Regions from separate parts of the Diplocloster hominis genome, predicted to be linked through region 2. Evidence: predicted binding sites of a transcription regulator. Region 2 holds the regulator's gene; the other holds the start of a gene.

Region 1 (17,800 bases), on a different contig from region 2:
TTGGAGCGCGGGGATCTGGATATTGAAAGTGATTATTTCCTGTATGGAGGGAATTCTCTGAATGCCATGCAGGTGATCTATGAAATAGAGAATCAGACAGGACACGCCATGCGGATCGCAGAATTATATGCCTGCCGGAATGTCAGGAGACTGGCAGAATATCTGGGTGACGATGGCAGGGCGGCCGGGCAGGCGGACGGTACTACAGGCCAAACGGATACGGTTCCCGGGCAGAGAACGCTGGGAGAACTGATGCCGGCTCCGAAACTGGAGCGTTATCCCATGATGCCGATTCAGCAGGGAATCTATGTTCAGTCCCACTTTGGGGACGGACAGCTGGCTTATCATATGCCAGGCGCTTTCTGTCTGCCTGCGGAAGCGGACTTAGGCAGGATACAGCAGGCATTCCGGGATTTGATCGCAGGGGATCCTGTGCTGCGCACTTCATTTAAGCAGGATCCGGACGGGGTATATGCTTATGTGAATGAACGGGTACCATTTGATATACCCGAGCTTCAGGGGGAGGACCAGGAAGAGGTGTTCGGGAAGTTCCTGCGCCCGTTTTCTTTGGAGGAAGCGCCGCTATTGCGGGCCGCGTTCTGGCGCAGACCAGACGGGAAATGGCTGCTTCTGCTGGATATGCATCATATCATCGGGGACGGATTAAGCACACCGATTCTGATCAGGCGGCTGGATGAGCTGTACTGTGGAAAGGGGTTCTCCGGATCAGGAGTCAGTTACCTGGACTATGCGTATGAACAGATGCAAAAGGAAAATGCGGCGGATCCGGCCTGCAAAGAATACTGGCTGGAGAACCTGAATTCCCTGCCGGAAGCATTGAATCTTCCCACCGATTTTGCCAGACCGCACCAGTTTGATTATCGGGGAAAAATACTGACGCACCGGCTGTCCGGTCCGCTGAGCGGGAAATGTGATGCTTTTTGTGCAGCGGCCGGGATTACTAGCCACACGTTTTTTGCGGCAGCCTTTGGCCTGCTTCTGGCAAAGCTTTCCGGTAAAGAAGATCTCGTGGTCGGGACACCGGTTTCCGGAAGATTACGGCCTCAGGAGCTTAAGATATGCGGGCCTTTTATCAATACGCTTCCGCTGCGGCTGCATCCGGAGCGTGGAATTACGGTAATGGAATATATGCATGCGGTGCAAAGGGCTTTAGCAGGCCTTCTGGATCATCAACGGATCTCGCAGGAGGAGATTATAGCGATGCATAATCTTCCGAGAACCTTCTCTCAGAATCCGTTGTATCAGGTAATGTTTTCCCAGAGGCCTCTGGATGCGGGAGAATTTAAGCTGGGCGGAGAAGCTCTGGCCTATTACCCTATTCCCATGGGCACTGCAAAGTCGGACTTAACCCTGGAGACGGCAAAGGATAAGCAGGGCTATTTCTTCTGCCTGGAATATGCCACCAGTCTGTTTTTGGAGGAAACGGCAGCCTATCTGGGCCGCTGCCTGGAACAGATCGTGGAAGAATTTATCGGGAATCCGGATCAGACTTTATATGAGCTGTATCCGGTAACCAACAGCGACCAGATGAAACTGGTGGAAGAACCGAATTTTATGTATACACCGTATCTGAACTTACCGATACATAAAATTATTGAGCGTACGGTGGAGCTGAATCCGGATGCAGTGGCTGTGGTATTTCACAAAGAGAAAATTACCAGAGCGGAGCTTCTCGCCCGGGCGGATGAGATCGCCGGCCTGTTGGCAGCGGCAGGAGCCGCCGGAGGTGACCGGATCGGTTTGATCATGCATCGGACGCCGGATCTGTTTGCCGCCATGCTGGGCATCCTGAAGGCGGGCTGCGCTTATGTGCCGATGCTGCCGTCTTATCCGGAACTAAGGCTTAAGACTATGCGGGAAACCGCAGGGATGCGGCTGATCCTCTGTGATAAGCGGGCACAGGCGGTGCTCCCTGGAGAATTAGGCTGCCCGCTTGTCTGCGTGAGACAAAAGGATGACGGGGAAATCTTCGGAGCGGATGCCTGTCAGGCACCGGCGGCAGGTAAGTTTCAGGATGTGCCGGTCAAGGGATCGGATCTGGTAAATGTGATGTTTACCTCGGGTTCCACCGGCAGACCGAAAGGGGTTATGCTAAAACACAGTTCGGTATCCAATCTGTATGTGAGTATACGGGAACTGTTGGAACGTGCAAAGGGACCGATCCTGTGTACTACCAATGTGGTATTTGACAGTTTTATCGGGGAGAGCCTGTTCCCGCTGGCTATGGGGAAAGAGATCGTACTGGCCGATGAAGAGGAAATGATGCTTCCGTGGAAGCTGGCTGATTTGATCGTCCATGAGGATGCGGAGATATTCCAGGTTACACCGGCGCGTCTGCAGATGTGTCTGAGCAACACTTCCTTCTGCGCGGCAGCGAAGAGTTTGCGGCTGGTGCTGCTGGGTGGTGAGGTGCTGATGCCGGCGCTTCTGCAAAAGCTGCATCAGGTCAGCGAAGCGGTGAGTATTAATATGTATGGGCCTACCGAGGCGACCGTCTACATGACTATGATAGAGGTATTTCCGGAAGGGCACATAACAATTGGACGTGCGTTGCGCAACAGCAGGATCTATGTGCTGGACGAGAATCTGAAGCCTGTGATGCCTGCCGCCTGCGGAGAATTATGCCTGGCAGGAGAATGCCTGGCAGCCGGCTATATATCCAGGCCGGATTTGACCGAAAAGGCGTTTGTGCCGGATCCGTTTGTTCCGGGAGAGCTGATGTATCGAAGCGGTGATATTGGCCGGCTCCGCCTGGATGGTTCCTATGATTTCCAGGGACGCAGGGATGCCCAGGTCAAGCTGAACGGACAGCGTGTGGAATTGGATGAAATATCAGGAGCGATACTGGATTCCGGATTCGTGGTCCAGGCCGCGACCGTTCCGGTCGCTAAACCGGATGGGGCGATGGAACTGTGCTCCTTCTATCAGGCAAAAGATGGCGGCAGGGTTGACGAGGAGAAACTGCTCGGACATCTGAAGAAGCTTCTTCCGGCTTATATGCTGCCGTCAAGATTGGTGGCGCTTAAGGAAATGCCCTTTACCCCCAGCAGCAAACTGGATCTGCAGGCGCTGAAAAAGATGGCCGCGTCCATGAAGGATGCGCCGCCTTCGACAAAGAGAAGTTCTTCCGGGAAAATGAGGACAGCAGCGGAGGAGCTTCAGGAGCAGCAGGTAAGAGAGAAGGAGCTTCAGGAGCAGCAGGTAAGAGCGAAGGGGATTCAGGAGGAAGCGCGGCCGGAAGAAAGATCCGGTAGTAATAGTGAAATATCCGTTCCGCAGGCGAATGTGGATTCCGTGTTACAGATCTGGTCGGAAGTACTGGCCAGGGAGAATCTGGAACCGGGTGTTCCCTTCTTCGAGCAGGGCGGTACTTCCCTGGCGGCACTCAGTGTACTCAGCAGATATTATAATCATAAATGGGAGATGTCTCTTCAGGAGTTCTATGAACATCCGACCGTGGCAGAGCAGCTTAATATCCTGAATCCGAACTGGAAAAGTCAAAAATATACGGAGAATAATCAGGAACCAGGGAATAACCAGGAACCAGGGAATAACCAGGAACCAGGGAATAACCAGGAACCAGAGAATAACCAGGAACCAGGGAACAGCCAGGAAATGGAGAATTCCCGGGAACCTCGCATAAAGGTGCCGGTACAGAACGGTGTAGTTAAGGAAACAGACCAAAGAGAGAAACATCGCCCCCACCGGTTGGGCAGAGTGTTACTGACTGGTGCCACAGGCTTCATGGGAGCTCATCTTCTGCATGCATTGATAGACGCCGGCGCGGGTACCGTGCTGTGTCTGATGCGGGACGGCAGCAGGGAGCGGCTGATGGAGCGGCTGTCCTGGTACTTTGGTGCAGGCTGGCTGCAGAGCGCTGCCGGCAGGATCAAGGTAATCGCCGGGGATATCAGCAGGCAGGAACTGGGTCTATCCCATATGAATTATATCGATCTGGTGGGCAGGCTGGATGCCATCTATAACAGCGCGGCGGATGTGCGCCATTATGCCTCTGACGCGGAGGAATATACCGCTACCAATGTAACCGGCGTGGAGCATATCATAGAGCTGGCGGAGCGGTCAGGGGCCGTGCTTCATCACATGTCCACGTGCAGCGTCAGCGCTGAGCAGCTGATCGGCAGGGAAGGGCCCGCAGTTTTTACCGAGCACGATTTCGACATAGGCCAGGACTGGCAGTCGAATCTGTACGTAAAGACAAAGTTCCTGGCGGAAGCCAGGGTGTTTGATGCCATAGAGCGGGGCGTGGATGCCAGAATCTACCGGCTGGGCAGGCTGGTGGGCAGATGTTCGGACGGTACGTTCCAGGTGAACCCGGACAGTAACGCGTTCTATCTGCTGATGAAAGGGATCGCCGTCCTGGGCGTGTTTCCGGATACCATGGCGGATCATCTGACAGATCTGACACCGGTGGATTATAGTGCGGATGCGATTCTGGCTCTGGAACGTTCACAGGAACGCGTATTTCATATATTGAGCCCGCGTCAGACGAGGATGGAAGAAATTATTCGGGCAGTACTGCCGGATACCCGGTTCCTGCCGGAGCCGGAATTTGAAGAGCGGTTGTCACAGCGGCTTTCCAAAGGATATCACGCGGAGCTGATGCCCCTTGCTGATTTCTGGAATCATATAAAAACGGCTCCTCCAGTCATCGAAGTTACTGCCGAATACACATGGCAGCTGTTGGAGAAGCTGGGATTTCAACGGGAGATCCCGGGCCCCAAACGGTTATTGCAGAATTTTCTGTTTGCAGCCCAAAAGGATGAGGGCGAATCCCATTAGGAATACCTATTATACTGACGAGGGGGGAGAAGATGGTTTCCGACCTGACCGCTGTTATATTTATTATATCCCTGGCAGCAATTGTATTTTATTTTGGCTCCAGTTTAAAGAATCGGAGACAGGGCCTGCTCAACACTCTGTTTATGGAACTGGTACTGCTGTACAGTCTGTGGGTGGTGGCGCTTCTGGGAATGAAGTTTACGAAAACGGATAACACGACGCAGCTCATGGTGCTGGACTGTATCACGACGGCGGGGGCGCATATGGCGGCCTTATATCTTACGATCGCGATTGCATTTGTAAAAAGCTACGACAAACTGCCGAAGTATTGTTACCTGCTGTTTATCGTCCCCTGTCTCACGACCTTATTGTGTGTCACGAACCCGCTCCACCATCTGTATTATGTGGAATTTTCAGTGATCAAAAGTGAACTGGTGATGGGGCCCTATGTTCCGATATCAGGAATTTACAGTTATATCTGTCTGGTGGCCAGCAGCTTTATTATGATTAATTTCGCGATAAAGAACCGCAGCCGCTTGTATTTAAAGCAGAGTATCCTGTTCGCGTTGGGAGGTTTCAGCCCGCTGATCGTCAGCGCGATCGCGACATTTACCAACAGCCTGCCTATCTCGGCGACGGCCCTTAGCTTTATTCCTATTATTGTTTTCGACGGCATCGCGATCTACCAGCTGCATCTGGTGGACATCAAACCGATCGCCATGCAGCACGTACTGGATTGGATCTCGGATCTGTACATGGTCCTGAGTGACAATGGACTTGTGATCAATTATAATGTTCCATTTGAGAAAGTGTTTGCTTCCCAGTATGGCATAACGGAGAACCGATATCTGAAAGACTGTGTGAAAGAGGAGGATATCTCCAAAAAAACGGCAATTTATAATATGTTGACCGCCGTCGATGCCTGTATGGAGGCCGACACGGTGATTTCTTATGAACAGGCGGTCACATTAGAAAAAGAAGGTACGCCTGTAAAATATTATTATGTGACGGATGTTTCTCCATTGAAAAACGGAGATCAGCTGGCTGGCTTTGTAGTGATTTTCAAAGATGTGACGCAGTTAAAGCGAAGTATGCAGCAGCTGCAGGACGGACAAAAGCATATGATGGAGCAGGAACGGTTCGCCTTTCTGGGGCAGATGATGGCGGGGCTGGCCCACAATCTGAAAACTCCGATCATGAGTATATCTGGATGCGTGGCCACTGTGGAGAGCCTGGTAGACGAATATGAGTCCAGCCTCAGCGATCCCCAGGTGGTGGAGGAAGATTATCGGGAGATCTGCAATGAGATAAAGGATTGGCTGCAGAAAATCAGGGAATCCACCTCCTATATGTCTGAGATCATCACGGCGATTAAGGGACAGGCCAACAGTGTGACCCCGTTTGGGGATTCCACATTTACCCTGAATGAATTGATGAAACGCACGACGCTGCTGATGCGCCATGAACTTTATACCAGCGGTTGTACGCTTGTGGCTGATTATGATCCGTCCCTGAATGTGACGCTTCATGGGGACATCAATAATCTGATCCAGGTAATGAACAATTTGGTTTCAAACGCAATATATGCGCAGAAGCAGGTTGGCGGCGGTAAAATTGTGATCGGTATGAAAGCGGACAAAGAAGAGCTGCATGTATCTGTGGCGGATACCGGTCCCGGAGTCAGCCCGAATGTGAGGGCACGGCTGTTTAAAGAAATGATAACCAGTAAAGGAACGATGGGAAGCGGGTTGGGACTGTATATTTCAAACGCCGTAGTAAGAGGAAAGTTCGGCGGAACCATGTGGTTACAGGATAACCCCGGCGGAGGCGCTGTCTTTGGATTTTCCATTCCATTGGGGGCAGCTCCTGTTGTTAAGAGAGAGGAATCGTAAGAGGTACAGTGTATGAGACAGGGAAAACGAATGACTAAAAGGAATACTTTTTCGATTTTGACAGTGGATGATGATCCTATTATGACATCAACGCTGCAGGCTTATTTCCAGAGATCGGGATATCTCGTCGACACGGAGAATGATCCGTCGAAGGCTGTGGAACGGGTGAGAAACGGCCGGTATGACATCCTTCTGCTGGATTTCCTGATGATTCCTATCTGCGGAGATCAGGTGGTGGAGCAGATCCGCCGGTTTAACAAAGAAATTTATATTATTTTGCTGACCGGCCACAAAAGCATGGCTCCGCCAATTAAGACAATACGGGAATTGGAGATACAGGGATATTTTGAGAAAAGTGACCGGTTTGACCAACTGGAATTGCTTGTGGAATCCTGTGTAAAATCGATTCGCCAGATGCGGACGATTCAGGAATACCAGCATGGTTTGTCTGCCATTTTGGATATTCTGCCTAATATATATCACCTGCAGGCAGCGGAAAAGCTGGCGGAAAGCATTATGGAAGGTGTCCTGGAAATCACCCGGTCGGAAGACGCGTTTGTGGGGATAAATTCCTGTAACTGCGTTTCCTTTCCGGCGGATCAGGGGCTGGGGCCAGAGCTGCCGGAATGCATTATGAAGCGAAACGGCGGCTATTTTACAGATGAAGTGGTGGCGCGGTATGTGCATATGTTCCGGGATGAGGGCAGAAAGGAGCCGGTGGAAGAGGAAGAACTCCTGATGATCCCGATCCGCAGCGGCCAGATGGAGTGCATTGGGCTGATCGGGATCAGGTCCCCGCACGGGATTCGTTTTGAGCAAAGGCAGCTTCTGGAGATTTTTGCCAGACAGTCCGCGCAGGCAGTTTTGAATACCACACTTCATGCCATGGTAAATAAACAGAAGGAAGAGCTGGGGAAGGCTTACGAGGATCTGCGGGACGGCTATATAGAGGTGGTGAGCACCATGCGGTTGATGGTGGATGCCAGGGATATCTATACCCGCGGCCACTCGGACCGGGTTTCCTATTATGCGGTGCGCACGGCGCAGCAGCTCGGCAGGAGCAGCGACTACTGCGAGAGGCTTAAAGTCGCCAGCCTGTTTCATGATATCGGGAAGCTGGGGGTACCGGATTCCATCCTTCTAAAAGAAACCAAGCTGAGCGAGGACGAATACGAAAGGGTCAAAAAACACGCGGCGAAAGGAGCGGAGATACTCTCCGCGATCCGAAGATTTGGGGATATCGCCCCTATCGTGCGGGGACACCATGAACGGTATGACGGCGGCGGATACCCGGACGGGCTCAGCCGCAACGATATACCGGAGGAGGCCAGGATCATAGCGGCGGCAGATTCCTTCGACGCCATGACATCCGACAGGCAGTACCGGAAATCCCTGGGTTTTGACAAGGCGGTGAAGGAACTGACAGACGGCAGGTACACCCAGTTTGATCCGGACATCGTGGATGCCTTTCTGACGGTGTTAAACGATTACGAGAAGATAAAAGAGGAGCTGGCCTGGACTTATGAAGAGGCGGTTCTGTAGAAGAAAATACATAAAAAGCAGGAGGCTCAAATGAAAAAATTCCCTTTGTATGATACCGAATATTTTGATACGATACCAGCGTACCTGGACGGCCTGTCACGTAAATTCGGGAGTCGGGAGGCCATTTCTTACTTTACCAGAAAACAGGAAAAAATCACGATTACCTATGAGGAACTGGTTTTACGTGTCACATATTTGAAAGAAGAGCTGATTGCGATGGGGATGGCGGGTGGCCATATTGCGATCGTCAGTGAAAACAGCTGCGACTGGGTTGTGGCCTGCCTGGCGGTTATGGCCTGCGGATCGGTTGCCGTGTGTGTGGATATCGAGCAGTCCGATGACAACATCAGAGAGATGGTCCAGATGTCGGACGCGTCGGCAGTATTCACTTCCGCAGGATACCGGTCGGTTTTTGATCCGGTCAGTGTGGACCAGTTGGATTTAAAACATGTAATATTAATGGGGGCACACAAGGAGGGGACACTAAGCCTTGAGGAATTGTGTGAAAAAGGCAGAAAACGTGCAATAGAACAGAAAAGTAGCCGTATCACAGTACAGCCGGAGCAGCCGGCGGTAATTGCCTTCACATCGGGCACTACCAGCAAATCCAAATTAGTGATCTTAAGCCATAAGAATATTTTGAAAAATATGTGTGATTCCTGTCTGTATGTGACGTTTGAAGAGACCGTATTCTGCTCGCTGCCTTTTTATCACACGTACGGGCTGACCTGTTCCATACTGGGTTCGCTGTTAAGGGGGACTCACGTCTATATAAACGGGGATCTGAAAACGATGCTGCGGGATCTGAAACTGGCCAGGCCAGATACTATGCTGACAGTTCCGCTGATTGTGGAATCCATCTATAATCAAATTTGGCTGAATGCGGAGAAAGCCGGAAAGGCAGAGCAGCTGAAAAAACTGTTAAAACTGGTCCGTACTTTGAGAAGATGCGGCATCCGTATAAAGAGCAAAACTCTGGAAGGTATCCGGGAACAGATCGCGGGCAATCTGCACATTATGATCTGTGGCGGGGCTCATCTTGGAAAAGAAATTTCAGAGGATTTTGAGTCTTTAGGTATTCTGATTTTACAAGGTTATGGAATCACCGAATGTTCACCGCTGATCTCCGTAAACAGCAACCGGTCTTATAAGATGGGTTCGGTCGGGTATGTGCTGCCCAGCTGTGAGATCAGGATCGTGGAGGATGAGATATGGGTCCGGGGGGATTCTGTGATGGAAGGATATTACAAATCACCGGAGCAGACAAAAGAAGTGATGGTGGATGGTTGGTTTAAAACCGGTGACCTGGGGTATCAGGATAAAGATGGATGCCTGTATCTGACGGGGCGAAAAAAGAATTTGATTGTATTTAAAAATGGAAAGAAAACGTCACCGGAAAAGCTTGAAGAGATGATCATGCAGGTACCTCTGGTCAAGGAGGTTGTCGTAACAGGAACAGCCAGCGGTACATCCGTGGATGACGTCAAGATTACGGCCAGTATCTATCCGGATCCGGACCGGACCGGTCCGATGTCTTCTTATGAGATACTGGAAGCCCTGCAAAAAGAGATCGATTCCATTAATGAAAAACTGCCGACCTATCAGCAGGTACAGATGATAAATATACGGGAAAAAGAATTTTCTAAGACAGGGACGAAAAAGATCAAGCGGCATATGGCTTAAGCATTGATTTGGCTTGTGAGTCAACTATGGAATTAGAAATGGAAGGGTGGAGGATGAATCATGCTGGAATTTATCCAGGACGCAATATATACCGTGACCGGTAAAAAGGGGGTCACCTATGACACCGATTTTATTAAAGATCTGGCTTTAAATTCATTTGATATTATGAATATTATCGTTATTTTTGAAGATCATTTTGATATCTCGATCCAACCGCGGGAGGTCTGGCATCTGCATCTGGTCCGGGACGTGATCGAGTATCTGGAGGAGCGGGGAATAACCCAGCCATAAATTAGAATAGACAAAAAACCTGGGGCCATGATATAATGTCGTCAGACATTATATCTGCGCCGGAGCGCTTTCCTTAGCGCGGAGTGTGCATCCCACGGAGGGATCATGATTGCTGTGCAATCGTGAGTAATGTCGTCAGACATTATATCTGCGCCGGAGCGCTTTCCTCAGCGCGGAGTGTGCATCCCGCGGAGGGATGGAATGGAGACAGGAATGAAAAGGGTTTTGATTATCGGCGGAGGCGCTGCGGGCATGGCAGCGGCTGTTTTTGCCGCCCGAAGCGGTGTCTGTCAGGTAGAAGTTTTTGAGAAGAATGAGAAGCTGGGAAAAAAACTATTTATCACAGGAAAAGGGCGCTGCAATGTAACAAACGCTTGTGATACGGAAGAACTATTCACGAGTGTGCGGTCCAATCCGAAGTTTTTATATAGCGCTTTCTATGGATTTACAAATCAGGATGCAATGCAATTCTTTGAAGATCTGGGAGTCCCGTTGAAAGTGGAGCGTGGGAACAGGGTCTTTCCGGTGTCCGACCATTCTTCGGACATCATCCGTGGATTGGAAAATGAAATGAAACGCCTTCAAGTGCAGATCCATCTGCGCGCGGAAGTGACAGACATTATAATAGAAGAAACTCGTTTTCATGGAATCCGGTTAAAAGATGGACGGGTGGTGTGCGCGGATGCCTGTGTGGTAGCGACAGGCGGATGTTCCTATCAGGCCACCGGCTCTACCGGCGATGGCTACCGGTTTGCCGGGGCCGCCGGCCATCAGGTGACGAAGCTTTCGCCGTCCATTGTCCCCATGGAAGTAAAAGAGGATTATGTCAAGCGTCTGCAGGGCCTGTCCCTGAAAAATGTGCAGGTAACGATCACAGCCGGGAAAAAGGAGCTGTATTCGGATTTTGGGGAAATGCTCTTTACCCACTATGGGGTCAGCGGTCCTCTGATCTTAAGCGGAAGCAGCTATATCACGAATCAGATTGGGAAGGACACAGTAACACTTTCTATCGACCTAAAGCCTGCGCTTACCCAGGAACAGCTGGATCATCGGATTCTTCGGGATTTCGAGGAAAACAGGAACAGGGATTTTAAAAATTCACTGGGGAAATTATTCCCCGCGAAGTTGATACCGGTGATCGTAGCGTTAAGCGGGATATCGGAGGAGAAAAAGGTTCATGAGATCTCCAGAGAGGAACGGCAGCAGCTGGTGAGGTTGATTAAACATCTGACGATGACGGTGACCGGGCTTCGGGGATATCAGGAAGCGATTATTACCAGGGGCGGAGTGAATGTAAAAGAGATCAATCCGTCCACCATGGAATCCAGAAAAACACAAGGACTTTATTTTATCGGAGAGGTTCTGGATCTGGATGCAGTGACCGGGGGATTTAATCTACAGATCGCCTGGTCTACAGCATATACGGCCGCGCAGGGAATCACAGCCGCGGCGAAAGACGGACCAGTCTCATAGGCTGTGCGTCGAAGAAGCAACAAGGGAGGAAGGTTTATGGGCTATAGTATTGCAATTGACGGACCTGCGGGAGCGGGGAAGAGTACGATTGCGAAGCGTATCGCGAAATCGCTGTCATTTGTCTACGTGGACACCGGGGCCATGTACCGGGCGATCGCGCTGCACCTGATCAGGCAGGGGGTACCGCCGGGCGATTCCGATCAGATCGGAAAGGCATGTCAGGAAGCGGATATCACGATACGCTATCGGGACAGTGAGCAGCAGGTTCTTCTGAACGGGGAGAATGTCAACGGGCTGATCCGCACGGAGGAAGTTGGAAATATGGCCTCCGCATCATCGGTCAATCCAAAGGTGAGATTAAAGCTGGTGGAGCTGCAGAGAGCTTTGGCGGCCGGGGCGGATGTGGTCATGGACGGCAGGGACATCGGCACTTATGTGCTGCCGGACGCATTTTTGAAGATCTATCTGACGGCCAGTGTCAAGACCCGTGCCAACAGGAGATATCTGGAATTACAGAAAAAGGGAATGGCATGTGATCTGGCGCAAATCACGGTAGATATAGAAGAACGGGATCACAGGGATATGACCAGGGATTTCGCCCCGCTTCGGCAGGCGGAAGATGCGGTTCTGGTAGATACGTCCTCTATGAAGATTGATGAAGTGGTTGATCAGATCCTGAAGTTATATAAGGAAAAGAGAGCAAAGGTATGAAAGTAAAGCTTGCGAAAACCGCGGGATTCTGTTTTGGAGTTAAGCGCGCGGTGGACAGAGTGTATGAAGAAGTGGAAAAGGGAGGAAGTCCGATCTATACCTTTGGCCCGATTATTCATAACGAGGAGGTCGTGGATGATCTGGAGCGAAAAGGAGTATCGGTAATTCATACGGAGGAAGAGTTAAAACAGCTGAAAAAAGGTATCATTATCATACGTTCCCACGGGGTATCCAAACATATTTACCAGGTAATCGAGAAACAGGGATTGAAAATGATCGATGTGACCTGTCCGTTTGTCTTGAAGATCCATCGGATCGTGGAGCGGGAGAGCGCCCTGGGAAAACATATTGTAATAATTGGCAATGACAAGCATCCCGAAGTGGAAGGAATCAAAGGCTGGAGCAGTGGCAAAACTACCGTTATAGAGTCTTTGGAGGAAGCCCAAAGCTTCCAGGTTCCAGGGAACGAGGAGCTTTGCGTGGTTTCCCAGACGACATTTAACAACAATAAATTTCAAGATTTAGTTGAAATTCTCTCTAAAAAGGGTTATGATATACTTGTTGTAAATACGATTTGCAATGCCACAGAAGAGCGACAGACAGAAGCAAGGCAAATTGCCAGGGAAGTCGATGCTATGGTTGTGATTGGAGGCAAGCACAGCTCCAATACACAGAAGTTATATGAAATATGTAAAAAGGAATGTAACGATACTTACTATATACAGACTCTGAATGACTTAGATGTGCAGAAGCTGTTGTCCGTTGGCTGCGTAGGTATTACTGCAGGGGCTTCCACCCCAAAGAAAATAATTGAGGAGGTTCAAAAGGAATGGCAGAAATGAGCTTTGAACAAATGTTGGAAGAATCTTTTAAAACAATACGTACAGGAGAGGTAGTCGAGGGCACAGTCATCGGTGTGAAAGAAGATGAAATCATCTTAAACATAGGTTACAAAGCAGACGGCATTCTCACAAGAAATGAATATACCAATGAGTCGAATGTGGACCTGACCCAGATAGTTTCCGTAGGGGATACGATGGAAGTGAAAGTTCTGAAGGTAAATGACGGGGAAGGACAAGTCCTGTTGACCTATAAACGTCTCGCTGCCGAGAGAGGCAATAAGAGACTGGAAGAAGCCTTCAACAATCAGGAAGTTCTCACCGCTAAGGTCAGCCAGGTTCTGGACGGCGGATTAAGCGTTGTCATCGATGAAGCGCGTGTATTCATTCCGGCCAGTCTGGTGTCCGATTCTTATGAAAAAGACCTGACGAAATACGCGGATCAGGAGATCGAATTCGTGATTACCGAGTTCAATCCGAGACGCAGAAGAATCATTGGTGACCGCAAACAGCTGTTGGTTGCGAAAAAAGCGGAACTGCAGAAGGAACTGTTTGCCAGAATTCACGTGGGTGACGTGGTGGAAGGTACCGTCAAGAATGTAACCGATTTTGGTGCGTTTATTGATCTGGGCGGTGCGGATGGTCTGCTTCATATCTCCGAAATGTCCTGGGGCAGAGTGGAGAACCCGAAGAAGGTATTCAAGGTTGGCGAAGTGCTGACCGTTCTGATTAAGGATATCAATGGTGATAAGATCGCTCTGAGTTTAAAATTTGAGGATCAGAATCCCTGGTTAACCGCTGCGGAAAAATATGCAGTTGGCAACATCGTAACCGGTAAAGTAGCCAGAATGACCGATTTCGGCGCATTTGTGGAACTGGAGCCGGGTGTGGACGCGTTATTGCATGTATCCCAGATTTCCAGGGAGCATGTGGAGAAACCTTCGGATGTGCTGCGGGCCGGCCAGGAGATCACCGCGAAAGTGGTAGATTTCAACGGGGATGACCGCAAGATCAGCCTGAGTATGAAAGTTCTGGAAGCTCCGTTAGAAGAGCGGACAGAGGAAGAAGCAGTATCGATGGATGTGGATTCTTATATTGCGGAGCAGGCGGATGACGAAGCGCTGGAAGCGGCTTCTGTAGAGAATACAGAGGAATACACCGAAGAGGCTTAAGCACTGGAACGAAAAGATAGGATCAATTAAAAAAAGAATGTCCAACAGGGCATTCTTTTTTATTCGATGGGAATAAGTGTTTAATAGGAACATATATCTTATTTTATAGATAATATACGAAGCCGCCAATAACATGCAGTTAGTTTATGTACGATATTGATAAAATTTTAACGTCGGCTGGTTCCCGATCTAAGTTTATTATAACACTTTGCAAAGAAATAGGGTAGTAATTTTATGTAAAAATCTGTATATTAGTAGTAGGGCTCTGAATATAACTTATTATGCTGTTCAGAGAATCAGGAGAAAAAAGGTGAGCAGAATGTATCACCGATACCTGAACATGCGGTGCAAAAAATTGTGCTGCTTCAGGAAATCATGAGAGAGGTAGGTAAAGAATTATGGCGCGATTGACGTTCAAGGGAGGAATCCATCCTTATGACGGAAAGGATTTATCCAAAGACAAAGCAATCGTTAGTGTGCTGCCGAAGGGGGATCTGGTATTTCCGCTGTCTCAGCATATCGGGGCGCCGGCCAAGCCGGTGGTCGCGAAGGGCGATCCCGTGCTGAGAGGGCAGCTGATTGCCGAGGCCGGCGGGTTTGTATCCGCTCCGGTGCATTCATCCGTATCCGGAACAGTGAAGGGGATCGAACCCAGACTTACGGTTACGGGTACATTGATGGATGCGATCATCATCGAAAACGACGGGAAGTACGAAGAGGTCGCGTATGAACCCGTCGACGATGTATCGGCATTGACGAAAGAAGAAATTATAAAAAGGATTCAGAATGCCGGTATCGTCGGCATGGGCGGAGCCGGGTTCCCGACACATGTGAAGCTCTCCCCGAAGGAACCGGAGAAGATCGAATATATCATCGCCAACTGCGCGGAATGCGAACCTTATCTGACCAGTGATTACCGGAGAATGCTGGAAGAACCGGAGAAGCTGGTAGGCGGACTGAAAGTGATCCTGTCCCTGTTCGACAACGCAAAAGGAATACTGGCGGTGGAAGACAACAAGCCGGACTGTATCACGCTGCTGAAGCAGGTGGCTAAGGACGAACCCCGGATCGAAGTGAGACCGCTGAAGACCAAATATCCTCAGGGAGCGGAGCGTATGCTGATCTACGCGGCGACTGACCGCATGATTAATTCTTCCATGCTGCCTGCCGATGCGGGGTGTATCGTTAATAATGTGGATACCATTGTAGCGGTTTATAAAGCAGTTCTGGAGGGAAAACCTCTGATGGAGCGGATCGTCACGGTGACCGGAGATGCCATAAAGGATCCGCGGAATTTCTGTGTACATACAGGTACCATCTACGCGGAACTGATCGAAGAAGCAGGCGGGTTCAAACAGGAACCGGCGAAAATCGTGTCCGGCGGCCCTATGATGGGATTTGGTATCTATGATCTGAATGTGCCCACCACGAAAACATCCTCCGCACTTTTGTGTATGACAAAGGACGAGACCGCCATGTACGAGCCGTCCAGCTGTATTAACTGCGGACGCTGTGTGGAAGGATGTCCGGAACATCTGATTCCGTCCAGGCTGGCTGATTATGCGGAGCATTATGATGAGGCGGCCTTCCAGAAATGGGACGGCATGGAATGCTGTGAATGCGGCTGCTGCAGTTTCGTCTGTCCGGCGAAACGGTGTCTGACGCAGTCCATAAAATCCATGAGAAAAATGATTCTGGCGAATCGGAAAAAGAAATAAGAGAGGTGGAAATTGTGAGTGATTTAAAAAGCGTATCTTCCTCACCGCACATCAGAGATAAAGCCACCACCAGTTTTATTATGCTCATGGTGGTCATTGCCCTTTTACCGGCAACGGTGTTCGGTGTGATTCAATTCAAATTACCGGCGTTAAGTCTGGTACTGATATCGGTAGCTACCTGCGTGCTGACAGAATACCTGTATGAAAAGCTGATGCACAAAAAGATTACGATCGGGGATTTCAGCGCGGTTGTTACCGGCCTTTTGCTGGCTCTGAACCTGCCACCGACGCTTCCCTGGTGGATCGCGGTCATCGGCAGTGTTTTTGCCATCCTGGTGGTCAAGCAGCTGTTTGGCGGGCTGGGCCAGAATTTTATGAACCCGGCGTTGGGCGCCAGATGTTTTCTGCTTATCTCCTTTACAGCCAGAATGACATCCTTTGCTTATGACGGAGTTACCGGTCCGACCCCTCTGGCCGTATTAAAGAGCGGCGGTCCTGTGAACACGCTGGATATGGTGATCGGGCGGATTCCGGGAACCATCGGTGAGACATCCGTGATTGCGATTATGATCGGCGCTATATTCCTGATCCTGATGGGAATCATTGATCTTCGCATTCCCGGTACATATCTTGTTACCTTCATTGTGTTCCTGATCATTTTCGGGGGACACGGTTTTGACATGAATTATATCACCGCACAGCTGGCCGGCGGCGGCCTGATGCTGGGCGCCTGGTTTATGGCCACAGATTACGTCACGTCCCCGATCACTAAGACCGGGCAGATCGTCTATGGGATTTTGCTGGGGGTTCTGACCGGCGTATTCCGTCTGTTCGGGCCCAGCGCAGAAGGTGTATCCTATGCGATCATCATCAGTAACCTGCTGGTTCCTCTGATTGAGCGCATTACCCTTCCGAAGGCATTTGGGAAAGGGGGAAAACGCGCATGAACAGAATCGTAAAAGATACGATTATATTGACGGTCATCACGCTGGTGGCCGGAGTCCTGCTGGGGCTGGTGTATGAAGTGACCAAAGACCCCATTGCGGTGCAGAAAGAGTTGAAGAAACAGGAAGCATACAAGACCGTATTTTCCGACGCGGAAAAATTCGAGGAAGCGCCCGATACGACGCAGGCAAGCGCGAAAGCTCTTGTGGACGGCGGATTTAACAGCGCCGACTCGGAGAAGGCCAGTATCGTGGTCAATGAGACGATGAAAGCTTTGGATGCCGGCGGCAATGTTCTGGGCTATGCGATGAACATCACTACATCCCAGGGATACGGCGGTGACATCACCTTTACGCTGGGAATTCGAAACGACGGAACGGTGAACGGGTATGAGATCCTCTCCATCAGCGAGACGGCGGGTCTGGGGATGAAGGCGAAGGAAGATGCGTTCAAACAGCAGTTTGCGGGCAAGAAAGCCGACAGCTTTGCCTATACCAAGACCGGTGCCTCCGCAGATAATGAGATCGATGCGATCAGCGGTGCGACGATCACGACCAAAGCCATGACGGACGCGATCAATGCCGGGCTCTGCTGGTTTCAGACATTGGAAGGGGGCAGTGTAAATGAATAAATGTACCGAACGTCTCTATAACGGTATCATCAAAGAGAATCCGACGTTTGTCCTGATGCTGGGGATGTGTCCCACGCTGGCG
Region 2 (13,075 bases):
CTGGACCGTAGTCCGCAATGATCAGCCGGAGCTGGGGATCTCCCGTTCCATACGTCTGGGCCTGGAGCAGGCAGGGGACTCAGATGCATATCTGTTCGCCGTCTGTGACCAGCCGTATCTGCAGGCGGTTACCATGAAAAAGCTCATAGCCTGTTTCCAAACTACAAAGAAAGGGATCGCATTTGTGATGAGCGGTAAGGAGCCGGGAAACCCTGTGATTTTTTCCTCGGCTTATCTGGATGAATTGAAAAACCTGGAAGGGGACAGAGGCGGTAAGGCCGTGGTGCGAAGGCACATGGAGGATTGCGCCTGGGTCGAGGTAAAGGAGGCCAGAGAACTTAGGGATATTGACCGTCCTTATGGGGTGTCTCTTCTGGAAGAATTGCGTATTGATCTTAAGCGGGACAGAATATTTTCCATTGTGGGGGCCGGGGGAAAGACTACCACGATGCATCGTCTGGCAAAAGAGCTGAGCGGGCAGGGGGCACGTGTTTTGATGACGACCACCACTCATCTGTGGTGCCCCAAAGAACAGTTTGTGGAAGTGAAGGAAGCAGAGGATCTGCGGCGTGTGCGTAAGATGCTTGAGGTGGAACGTTGTCTGACTGTAGGCAGGCGTGTTCCGGGGAATAAAATTACCGGTATAGGGGAAAGGTTATATCCGGAACTGGTCCGGATACCAGACTATCTGATCGTGGAAGCTGACGGGGCCAAGGGGCGGCCTCTGAAGGCTCCTGCGGAACATGAGCCGGTTATTTTCCCCGGCAGTGATGTAGTGATCGGGGTTATAGGTCTGGACAGCCTGAACCGGCCGGTCGGGGAGATCTGCCATCGCCCGGAACTGGCTGCCTGTATTCTGGAGGTGGGAGAAGAGCATTTGGTTACAATGGAGGACCTGTATCGGATAGCCAGAAGCCCTCAGGGGCTTCGCAAAGAGGTAAGCAGTGAAAAATACCGGGTGATCTTTAATAAGGCTGATTTGATGGATCCTGGAGCCGGACAGAGTTATTGGGTGGCTCAGGATATCGGATAGCTCTCAAAAATGTAAGCAATCGGGTAATATGATCAGAACGGAAAAATCCCCCAAAAGTGGTGAAGCTTTTGGGGGATTTTTCGTTCATGATTATTTGGAAGAGTAATTAGATAAAGGCTTTGTTATTCTTCCGGTCTCCCTATGCACGGGATTTCCGTTTCAGGAAGAAGAAGATTCCTGCACCCGAACCGATCAGAAGTATTACAATCGGGATGATCGGTGATGTATCACCGGTGGAAGGTGCATTGGTGGTGCTGTCCGAACCGCTGTTCCCGGAACCGGAGTTATGGTTGGAACCATTGTTATCACCAGGGGCCGGGGTCGGTGTAGGTTTTCCGGGATCCGGAGTTGGTGTAGGCTTGCCGGGATCCGGGGTCGGTGTCGGATTATCAGGATCCGGGGTAGGTGTCGGCGTAGGAGACGGAGTAGGTGTAGGCTCTCCACCCTCTTTGACAAACACAGCGGATACTTTATAATCCTGTCGGATATTGGTCAGATCATAGGAAGTAATGGCTCCCAATGATTTTCCGTTTAAGGTTACGTCTTTTAATGTGTATCCTTTATCTGCAGTGATGGTAAAGTTGGAGGAACCGCCGAAGGCGACTTTTTCCTTTTGAATCTTAACTTTTCCACCGTCGGTCTTGCCTGCTGTCACGCTGTAGTACGGAAGATCGGGAGAATTATTCCAGATCGGGTTTCCGCCTTTTACATTCGGCAGATAATTCATATTGTGGTTTACCTTAAGCCAGCTGTAATAGGTGCTGTTATCCTTTCCGGCGCTTGCGAAGTCTACAAGTTTTACAGGAATACCGTTTACGGTCTTAGTCTCAAAGAAGAGCCAGCTGCCTTCGCCGCTTCCATCGGATACGGTCATTTTCTTAAGGTCCGTGGTCTGGAATCTTGCGGCGTCTCTGGCGAGATCACTGTAATTGGAATCCAGAGCTAACAGGATAGGGCCATAGTAGACGGAAGAATAACCTTTGTAGTTTTTCTCGCCCAGCCAGTAGTGAACGCTCATTTCCAGATCCAGCTCGATTATGTCGCCGTCTTTCCATTCTCTGTTGATGGTGTAATATTCGCCGGGAACTACATTCTTCATTTCCTCGCCGTTGACCTTGACCGCATTCGTGTAGGACCAAACCGGGATACGTAAGTTAAAGTTGAATGCTTCATTTTTCGCCATATCCAGAGTGATCTTAATCGCGCCATCCTTCGGATATTCGGTTTCCTGCTTAATGGTGATGGCATTTCCGCCGGGGGTCAGAGTGCTTGCTGCGGAAGGACCGTAGTAATTCAGATACAGGTCCGTATCATTTCCGATTACGCCCCACTGGGAAAGTTCACCCAAACCGCGGCTGGCATTTGCCTGGCAGCAGTTAAAGTCAGGGGAACCGGAGTTGTACTGGAAGGCAATGTCGACCTGAGAGGCCACTTTTCTGCCGTCCATGGGAGTATTGTAAGTTACATATTTGTCGTCTTCCAACAGAGAGCCTAACATTCCGTTGAAATAGGAGAGCTCTAATTCATCTGCTACATAAGAATTCTTCGACAGCTGGAGATATTCTGTTCCAAGTGCCATCCAGGAGATGGTACAGCAGGTTTCGATGGCGCCTGTGTTGTAAGGATCGCCTACAGCCTGCTCGCCGCTGGTGAATCCGCCGTCATTATGGCGGTCGGTCTTAGCGATACTCCACCAGATATCCTCCAGCGCGGTATAATAAATCGGATCTCCCTCAATCTCATATAATAAGCCAAGTGTGATAATCGTATGTAATGCTTCCCATCTGGGCAGTTTGGACTCATAGTATTCTTTGCCTGCCTGGGCGTTGTTTAACCAGTCACCGGATTTCGGCCAGTCTTCCACGATGATCTGTTTCGCCGTATTCAGATACCTGGTGTCACCGGTATACTGGTACAGCAGTGCGAATACGTGGCTGATACCAAGGTTCATGGTCTGGCTGCCTGCGGAGTCAAAGGTCTTTCCGCCTTCTACGAAATATTCATAGATATAATCAGCGGCCTTTATCGCAGTTTTTAATGCAGTTTCGTTGCCGGTCAGCCGGTACCAGTCATAGAGGCCGTAGATGCAGTGATAGTGATTCCATACATCCCAGTTCGCTCCATTGCCGCCCATACGGGCGCTGCCTGTGTAGATACCCAGGTATCCATCCTCGCCCTGCGCGTTGGTTAATTCTTCGACCAATTTATTGCCGGCCTCCAGGAGAGCCGGATCATCGGATAAGCGGTAGGTATAGGCCATTCCCGTTAAGAGCTTGCCGGGGAATTCACTGTACCAGGGTACTAATGCGCCGGTATAGTCGTTTCCGCCTTCCCGGATATTTTCCAGATCCCATACGGTTTTAAAGGTTTCAGTACCGGTCATGGGAGCAGGGGAATCAGCAGAACCGTTTACATCTCCAACGATAGAGAAGTTATCAAAGTAGAAGTTCTTTCCTAAGGTATTGTCATTCCCTTTGAAATGCATCTGGAACTGGTGAACATCTTTCAGGTCGATCACATCGTTTGAGCCTTTTTCAGACCAGTATACTTCGAATGAATCGGCACTGAATGGAATATTTACCCAGCCGTTGAAGCCTGCCGGTACGGAAAAAGTGCGGTTTGCATTTACTTTAATATCTGTCCAGTTCGTGCCGTCTGCACACAGACGGATGGTCTGGCCTTCTCTTAACTGCCAGGATTCCCGGCCATTATCTGTGGAGGTATTACTTTCCTCGAAAGCAAAGCGGATATCCAGGGTGCCTTCCGTTAATTCAGTGGCATTTAGCTGGAACCATATTTCTTTTGCTCCGCTCCAGTCCGTAGTCGCTTTGGGATCGCTGCCGAATTTGATATCTATATCATTGTACTCATTTTTCGGAGCAAGTTTATTGTGATTCCATTGAATCGTTTTTCCGTCTCCACCGGTGGTTGCCAGTGTAAGCCGGTAGGTACTCCCGCTTAACATTCCGAATGCGTCGCCCAGAACAGAGGCTAAGGTCGGATTTTGGTTTGAAGTTCCGGTGCTTATGATCTGTTCAATAATATTCGGGTTGTCTTCTAACGCATGCAGCAGCCAGTTGTCAATATTCCCCTGGATATTTCCGCCTACGTAACCTTCCAGATTCAGGTCGGTTAAATGGCTGGAAGCACGTTTGGTATCCGGAGCCATGAGCGGAGGATTCATAGGAATCTCGTCGTCTTTCGGATATTCGGGATCTGTAGGTTCTATTACTTCACCCTGTTCGGGATCGGTTTCTTCACTGACGTTTACATTCAGAACCAAAGAAGCAGTCCGGAATACATTATCCGTGGCGCTGATGACGAAGCTGTCAGGACCGGAATAACCGGCGTTGGGTGTGTACACCAGAGTTCCATTGGATGCGTTAATGAATGCCTGTCCGTTCTGAGGCGCCGAAGCGATGCGATAACTGACGGGGCTGCCATTTGCACTGGTGGCGCTGCAGTCTGTGATGGATGTGGCGCTGTTTTTGTAGCAGCTCAGATTCGGATCGCCTGTAATGGTATCATTGAACACAGGAACGTCAGCCGGGTTATCGTTAGACTTTACAGGAAGCTCAGAGCCGCCTACGTCGCCGACAAAGGAGAACGCATCGAAATAGATCGATGTGCCGACATTGGCGTCACTGCCGTTCACGCGCATATTTAGCTGGTTCACATTATGTAAGTATAAATTGCCGTCATCTTCCCCGTGGGTGCTAAAATACTGAGACCAGGTCCTGTTATTTAACGGAACGCGTACCCAGCCGCTGAATCCGGGATCCAGAACGATCATATGATTGTCATCGACTGTTTTGGTCTGCCAGGAGTCCCCGTTCTGTACGTAGAAAACCACTCCGGATTTCAGTTCCATTGCATGAAGGACATCATCATGGGTGCCTTCCTGGAAAGCGAAATGAATTTGGGCAGAATCACCAAACTCTGATGCATCCGCGTAAAACCATGCTTCGGTTGCACCTCTCCAGTCCATAACAGCTCCCGGTGCCCCAGGGAGTTTGAAATCCAGATCTCCATACCAGTCACGGGTGTTCAGGCTTGACCATGCTAAAGCATTGGAACCGTCCACACCTTTACCTGCCGCTACAGATAAACCACAGGTAGGAGCATCTCCTAACGACATACCGGAATAATCTCCAAGCATACCGCCTTCGGCAACAGTGAGTATGGAGTCATCCATATCTTCAATACTCCAGGCCTGCTGGATCGTAGGCGGGGTATCCGTAGGAAGAGAAGTTCCATCGTCGAAATTACCGACCACACCGATGCTGTCAATCAAAGCTGTTTTATTCTGTGTGGTTCCGTTCCCATTTATATGCATATTCAACTGATTTACATTTTTGAGATACAGCGTGTCATCACCCATCCAGTAAGCGCTGAATGTGGAACTGTCCAGAGGAATTCTGACCCAGCCCCGGAAACCAGGTTCCAGGTTTACACAGCTGTCGCTGACGGTTCCGCTTTTCCAACCGCTGCCATCGTTGGTTCCGTAGGCTGCCCCATTTCTTAATGCGAGAGCATGGAGGCCATTGCCGCTGCCGTCTGATTTAAACATTTCTTCCTGAAATGCAAACCGGATCTGACTTGATTCAGAACCAAAACTGCTCATATCAGCGTAAAACCATAATTCCTGTGCTCCGCTCCAGTCGGTATTTTTGGTACCTTCCGGCAGCATATGATAACGTAGATCGCAATCGCTGTAAGCACCTTCTCCTGCCAGGTCTGTAAAGGCCAGAGCATTGCTTGCGTTTACACCGGCTCCTTCACCGAGAGACCAGGAGTATTTTCCATCACGGAGCATTCCAAACGGGTCTGCGATAGAATTTGATAAATCCTCACCTGATATACCGTCCATTCCCCAGACTTCCTTAAAAGATAAAGCGGCTGAGGGTTCTGCCTTAGCCGTTAAGCCGGTGGTCAGGACTGACGGCAATAACACGGCGGCGGACAGTAACAAACTGATACTCTTCCGTAACATTCGGTTCATAAAAAACCTCCTCATAAGTTATAAAATTGTTACGCTGCTAAAAAACGTTAAATAAAACGTTAAATAATTGATTACTTTTGTCTCCGTAAAAATGATCACCCTCCGTCATGTTAGGATTGATTTATAAGTTACATCGATGTAATTTAACAAAATTATTAATAAAACTATTGTAAAATAATTACAAAAAAGTTTTAACAGTCCCTTAACAATTTGTTTATATTTAAAAATTTAGTAGATATCAGGGGAAAAGTCAATGCGAGAGCGACAGTATGAGAAATACTTACATGCGATCAGAAAACGATCACGTAACGATTAGAAATGATCACGCAGGAATAATTATTTCTTTCCACGGAAGTGCTCATAGCAATAAAAAATAGTAGCGCTCGAAAAAGCCTCGCTGACTATTTTTCATGCATCGCACGTAAGTGCCCAAAATACGGGCACAAGTGCTCATAGCAACAAAAAATAGTAGCGCTCGAAAAAGCCTCGCTGACTATTTTTTATGCATCGCACGTAAGTGCCCAAAATACGGGCACAAGTGCTCATAGCAATAAAAAAACAGCCTCTATATAAAAAATAGAAGCTATTCAATCAGAGTAGATTATTCATCTTCTTCGGGATAAATAATCTGGCAATTATTTTTCTCAAACAACTCGAAATATTCCGGCGGAGGCTTAATGTCCGTCACCAGATAGTCTATGTAATCAAAACCGCAGGTCCTGCTGAAATAACGGCTTCCGAATTTTGTGCTGTCACACAGCAGAATCCGGGTCTGGGAGTTTTCCAGCATGGCCAGCTTATAGCGGGACTGATCGACGCTGGCTTCCGTAATCCCGTCGGGGATCAGCCCGGTGCAGGATATGATGGCAAAATCCGCATAAAATTTGGATAATGCCAATATTGTATCGCTCCCGGTGGTACTTCCCATCTGACTCTCCACTTTGCCGGACGGAAAGAAAATATCCCAATCTGTCTGTTGAGACAAAAACTGCGCACAGCTCAAACCATTCGTAACCACCGTAAGCTTCTGCATCTGTGTCAGACTCATAGCCGCGTAGTAAACCGTCGTACTGCAATCCAGAAAAACCGTGCTGTAATCTTTCACTAACACGCTGGCCAAATCACCGATTCTTTTCTTGACTGTGATATTCTTGGTCTGGCGAATAGATGAGGCGGGTTCTGTATTACCACTTTCATATAGAATAGCCCCACCATGCACTCGATGTATCAAATGGTATTTTTCTAATGTAGTTAAATCCCGTCTGATTGTTGCCGGACTGGCATATAATTCCTTACAAAGCTGCTGCACCGTTACAGCCTTTTTTTCCTGAATATACTCCAGTATTTGGCAATATCGTTCTGTCAATACCACTTGATATTCCTCCCATGTATCACTAGAAAGATATTCCTTTTGTCTTCACAAAAAATGTTATATAAATTGTATTAAAATGTCAATGAGTGATCAGTTGGATGACAAAAACTTACAATTAGCGATGAAACAATCAGGTAGGCATCAAGCTTTGATCAATTATTTTTTCAGCTATTCGGCTAACTCCTCCCAGCTTATCATTAGTTTTTCCAATTGCCCTGAGATATCGGTTTTTTCCTTATTTAATAAGATACATTGTTCCACATCCGTATAGATCTCCTCCAAAGTCAGCAGCCGGTCAATCTGTGCGTCCCTGGTTTCCAGCTCTGTGATCTGCTCTTCTATTCTGCGCAGATCATTTTCGCGTTTCCGGATTCTGGCCTGTTCCTCTTTCTGCTGCTGCCAGGTAAGTTTGTTTTCTGATACCGAATATCCGTCATCCTCCATATCGGTTGTGCCTGCATAGATCTGTGTTAACTCATCCCGTTTCGATAGATAATAATCATAGTTACCAATATAATTGACCAGAGTCTGGCCGGTCAAATCCAGAATCCGGGTAGCCGTCTCATTGATAAAATACCGGTCGTGAGAAACATAAAACACCGTGCCGGTATACTGCTTCAAAGCGTTTTCCAGAATTTCCTTGGAAGCGATATCCAAATGGTTGGTGGGCTCATCCAGAATCAGAAAATTGGCCTCGGAGAGCATCAGCTTAGCCAGGGACACCCGGCCCCGCTCCCCGCCGCTCAGATCCCCGATCCTCTTGAATACATCATCTCCGGTAAATAAAAATGCCGCCAGCACATTCCGGATCTGGGTATTATTCAAATCCGGATAGGTATCCGACAATTCCTCGAACAGAGTCTTCTCCATATGCAGAACATGATGTTCCTGATCATAATAACCGATCTGCACATTCGTCCCCAGAATAATATCCCCTTCGTCCGCTGGAAGCAGACCGTTAATAATCTTTAGAATCGTAGTCTTTCCTGTGCCATTATTTCCAATAAGCGCGACCCGTTCTCCCCGCTTGATATCAAAGTGAATCCCACGGAATAACTCAAGAGGAGGGAACGACTTCGAAAGATTCTCCACCGACAGCACGTCATTCCCGCTGGTAATCCTGGGCTCCAGATGTATCCTCATCTGGGCGGTATCCTCCGCCGGTTTTTCCAGCACCTCCATCTTATTCAGAAGCTTCTCCCTGCTTTCCGCTCTGCGGATGGATTTCTCCCGATTAAAAGAACGCAGCTTCGCGATCACATCTTCCTGGTGCTTGCGTTCCCGCTGCTGATTCAGATACTGTTTCACCAGCGCGTCCCGCAGCATCGCCTTCTTCCGGGCAAAATCCGTATAATTTCCCTGATAGACCGTCGCTTTCGTCCGTTCCAGTTCAACCACCTTCGTCACGATCCTGTTCAGAAAATACCGGTCATGGGCTACCAGAATCACGGCCCCCGGATACCCTTTCAGATAAGTCTCAAGCCAGGTGATCGACTGCATATCCAAATGGTTTGTCGGCTCATCCAGCAGCAGGATATCCGGGTTGGACAGCAGAAGCCTTCCTAAAGACACCCGGGTCTTCTGGCCGCCCGAGAGCGTGTCCACCTCTTTATCAAAGTCCTCCTCCCCGAACCCGAGCCCTTTTAAAACCCCTGTGATCTCACTTTTATAAGCATACCCGTTTTTCAACTCAAACTCATGGGTCAGCCTGGTATAAGTCCCCATCAACTCCTCCAGCGCATCCCCCTCCACTGATTTCATATCGATCTCAATCTGCCGGATCCGCTGTTCCATATCCAGGATATCTTGTTTCACCGACAACAATTCCTCATAAATGCTGCGCCCGCTGATCAGCTCCTGATGCTGTGCCAGATACCCAAGGGTTTTTCCCTTCGCCATCACCACTTCCCCGGAATCCGCCGTCAGCTCCCCTACGATAATTTTAAGCAGCGTGGATTTCCCGACCCCATTATTTCCCACGATCGCCGCTTTTTCTTTTTCTTCTATATGAAAAGAAATATCTGAAAGAATCGTTTCCTCTCCAAAAGCCTTATGTATACTCTGGCAAGCTAATATCATACCTACCCAGTCCTTTCGTCCAAACTCTGTATTCCGCACATACAGTTGAAACCATTATAACCTGACGGCCGGTTCCATTCAATAGTTTCTTATATTTGGCGCCGCCAACCAATTCCCAACTTTCCCCAATAAGGTTTGACAATAATTTGGCAGATATTATATAATGGAAGCATGATATGAGCTAGGAGGAAGTACCGTGGAAGAGAAGGAAATTTCAAAGGCGGTTATTCGCAGGCTGCCAAGATATTATCGTTATCTGGGAGAATTGATGGAAAGCGGCGTAGAGCGGATTTCTTCCAATGAACTGAGCGAACGGATGAGGGTGACGGCGTCGCAGATACGCCAGGATTTGAATAATTTCGGTGGGTTTGGCCAGCAGGGATATGGTTATAATGTTAAATATTTATACGATGAGATCGGACGCCTGCTGGGACTGGATAAGAAACATAATGTCATCATTATCGGCGGAGGAAATCTGGGTCAGGCGTTGGCTAATTATCCGGCATTTGAAAAACGGGGATTTATTGTAAAAGGGATCTTTGATATTAATCCGAAGCTGTCCGGCAGGACAGTCCGGGGGATTCCAATTATGCCCATGGAACAGATGGAAGAGTTTATTAAGGAGAATGACATTCAGATAGCGACGCTGACGCTTCCAAAGACGAGCGCTACGGAAGTGGCCGACCGGCTGATTTCTTACGGCGTCCGCGCGATCTGGAATTTTGCACATACGGATCTGAATGTTCCGGAAGGTGTGATGGTGGAGAATGTACATCTCTCCGAGAGCATTATGCGTCTGTCTTATAATCTGACCAGATATGAGGAAGAGCATAAGCAGGAGATAAAGGGGAAGAAATAATTGAAGTATTTATTGAACTCTCAGGAAATGAAATGCTGTGACAACTATACGATTGAAAAAGTAGGGCTGCCCTCCATGGTACTGATGGAAAGGGCAGCTCTAGCTGTAGTTCGGGAGGCCTTGTCCTGCGGCTGTGATCTTAAGCGGGTCCTGGTGGTGTGCGGTACAGGGAATAACGGGGGAGACGGCATGGCAGTGGCCAGACTCCTCCATGAAAAGGGAATACCGGTGGATGTGTATCTGACGGGTCAGGAGGAGAGGTGTTCTGCCCAGGCGGCTGCACAGTTGGGAATTTTACGTGCAATTGGGCTGGAACCGGTAAGCAAAATGCCTTTGTCGGAATATACTATGATAGTGGATGCTATTTTCGGCATCGGACTTACCAGAGAGGTGACAGGTGATTATGCGCAGTGTATCCGGCAGGTGAATGAGTCAGGAGCCTTTGTTCTGTCCGTGGATGTGCCCTCCGGCATTAACGCGGATAACGGCCGTGTGATGGGCGCTGCGGTAAAAGCGGATGCCACGGTGACGTTTGCATATGAGAAGATAGGCCTGCTGCTGTATCCGGGAGCCGGATATGCAGGCAGAGTAACGGTGCAGGATATCGGAATTAACTGCCGGGGACTGGAGAAGCCTCCCCGTGTGTATACGTATGGGAAAGAAGATCTTAAGCGTCTGCCGATGCGGCCGGCGTATTCGAATAAGGGTTCTTTTGGAAAGGTTCTTCTGGTGGGCGGATCGGTCAACATGGCCGGAGCGGCTTATTTCTCAGCAAAGGCTGCGTATCGGACGGGGGCCGGACTGGTACGGATCTATACCGGTGAGACAAACCGCCATATTCTGCAGAATCTGATTCCGGAAGCGGTGCTGACTACTTATAGGGAAGAGGAAGCTTCCCTGGAAGCATTGAAGGAAAGCCTCAGATGGGCCGATGTGGCCGTAGTGGGACCCGGCCTTGGAAGAAGCTTTACCGCGCTGCGGGTTTTGGAATATATAATGAAAAATGCGCAGATACCCCTGATTATTGATGCGGATGGTCTGAACCTGCTGGCCGGGCATCCGGAATGGCTTAAGAACCATAAGCAGCAGGTCATCATAACGCCTCATCTGGGAGAGATGAGCCGGCTGACGGGTAAAGAGATATCGGATATCTCATCAGATCTATTGAATACCGCCGGAGAGTTTGCGGGGGAGAATGGGTTGACCTGTGTTCTGAAAGATGCCAGAACGGTTGTGGCCGCACCGGATCAGAGGCTCTATATCAACCGGACCGGTAATAACGGAATGGCCACCGGCGGATCAGGGGACGTTCTGACTGGGGTGATTGCGGGACTGATTGCCCAGCATATGCAGGTGGAGGAGGCGGCAGCTTTTGGAGTGTTTCTGCATGGATTGGCTGGAGATGCCGCGGCAAAAAAGTGCGGAATGTACAGTCTGATGGCACATGACCTGGTGGATAGCATTTCGGAAATATTAAAACCGCAGTAAATGCGGCACTGGAGGAAACGGATACACCATACCTGAATTTTAGCCGCAGATCATGCGGCACTGGAGGAAATGGATACACCATACCTGAATTAAGCCGCAGATAATGCGGCACTGGAGGAAAGCATGAAAACTTACAGCAGGGTGTTTGCAGAAGTGAACTTGGATGCAGTTGCATATAATATGGAACAGATGCACAGAAATTTATCGCCGGGTACGTCTGTGATTGCCGTTGTGAAAACGGATGGTTATGGTCATGGCGCGGTACCGATCGCCCGCCTGGTGGAAGGATATGACTATGTGTGGGGATTCGCGGTGGCTACCGCGGAGGAAGCCCTGATACTGAGAAATCACGATATTACCAAGCCGATTCTGATTCTGGGCTATGTGTTTCCCGAACATTATCAGGTGCTTCTGGACCAGGGGATTCGGCCGACAGTGTTCCGTATGGACACGGCAGCACAGTTGTCGGAGGAAGCGGTAAAATCCAATGAGCCGATGAAGATTCATGTGAAAGTGGATACGGGGATGAGCCGCATCGGTTTCCCGGATACAAAAGAGAGCATTGAGAAAATAAAGCAGATCGCTGCTATGCCTAATCTGATAATAGAAGGGATTTTTACCCATTTTGCCAGAGCAGATGAAAAAGATAAGGAATCGGTCCTTGAGCAGATCCGTCGGTTTTCAGATTTTACGGAGCAGCTTGAGGAGGCGGGGGTAGCCATACCACTGAAACATTGCTCCAACAGCGCCGGAATTATCGAGCTGCCGGATGCGAATATGGATGCGGTCAGGGCAGGGATTTCTATCTATGGCCTGTATCCTTCCGATGAAGTGGAGAGGAATACGGTGCGGTTAAAACCGGTCTTGTCTCTGTACAGCCGGGTGGTTTATGTGAAGGAACTGCCGGCAGGGGTCGGCATCAGTTACGGTTCCACTTTTGTCACGGAGCGAAGAACTGTGGTGGCCACGATTCCGGTCGGCTACGGTGACGGTTATCCCCGGACCCTGTCCAATAAGGGGGAAGTCCTTATTCGGGGCAGGCGCGCGAAGATTCTGGGAAGAATCTGCATGGACCAGTTCATGGTGGATGTCACTAAGATCGGAGGAGTCACCCCGGGGGACCTGGTGACCATGATCGGGACAGACGGAGGAGAAGAGATCAGCGTAGGGGAGCTGTCCGGGCTCTCGGGCCGGTTTCACTATGAATTCGTGTGCGATCTGGGCAAACGGATTCCCAGAGTG

The links. The regulator Rex, encoded in region 2, represses fermentation and respiration genes when NADH is low (regulators of the CRP and FNR family bind a similar motif). The targets are predictions, from matches to a motif close to ATTGTTAANTANTTAACAAT.
Region 1: rsxC (electron transport complex subunit RsxC) is a predicted target of Rex. The motif match lies at 14,580-14,599, and genes of this name have one in related genera.

The regions. Positions count from the first base shown of each region.
Region 1 is NZ_JAWDIY010000018.1:16,630-34,429, forward strand. Features, by position in the region: gene ABC831_RS16355 (non-ribosomal peptide synthetase) at 1-4,821, shown strand, start outside; gene ABC831_RS16360 (histidine kinase N-terminal 7TM domain-containing protein) at 4,854-6,713, shown strand; gene ABC831_RS16365 (HD domain-containing phosphohydrolase) at 6,726-8,255, shown strand; gene ABC831_RS16370 (AMP-dependent synthetase/ligase) at 8,286-9,938, shown strand; gene ABC831_RS16375 (acyl carrier protein) at 9,999-10,229, shown strand; gene ABC831_RS16380 (BaiN/RdsA family NAD(P)/FAD-dependent oxidoreductase) at 10,443-11,702, shown strand; gene cmk ((d)CMP kinase) at 11,739-12,413, shown strand; gene ispH (4-hydroxy-3-methylbut-2-enyl diphosphate reductase) at 12,410-13,255, shown strand; gene rpsA (30S ribosomal protein S1) at 13,243-14,424, shown strand; gene rsxC (electron transport complex subunit RsxC) at 14,823-16,142, shown strand; gene ABC831_RS16405 (RnfABCDGE type electron transport complex subunit D) at 16,157-17,089, shown strand; gene ABC831_RS16410 (RnfABCDGE type electron transport complex subunit G) at 17,086-17,718, shown strand; gene rsxE (electron transport complex subunit RsxE) at 17,711-17,800, shown strand, end outside.
Region 2 is NZ_JAWDIY010000047.1:1,825-14,899, forward strand. Features, by position in the region: gene yqeC (selenium cofactor biosynthesis protein YqeC) at 1-1,033, shown strand, start outside; gene ABC831_RS24125 (beta-L-arabinofuranosidase domain-containing protein) at 1,173-6,035, opposite strand; gene ABC831_RS24130 (DeoR/GlpR family DNA-binding transcription regulator) at 6,637-7,254, opposite strand; partial or broken gene ABC831_RS26600 (DeoR family transcriptional regulator) at 7,240-7,437, opposite strand; gene ABC831_RS24135 (ABC-F family ATP-binding cassette domain-containing protein) at 7,576-9,486, opposite strand; gene ABC831_RS24140 (redox-sensing transcriptional repressor Rex) at 9,683-10,345, shown strand; gene ABC831_RS24145 (NAD(P)H-hydrate dehydratase) at 10,346-11,833, shown strand; gene alr (alanine racemase) at 11,957-13,075, shown strand, end outside.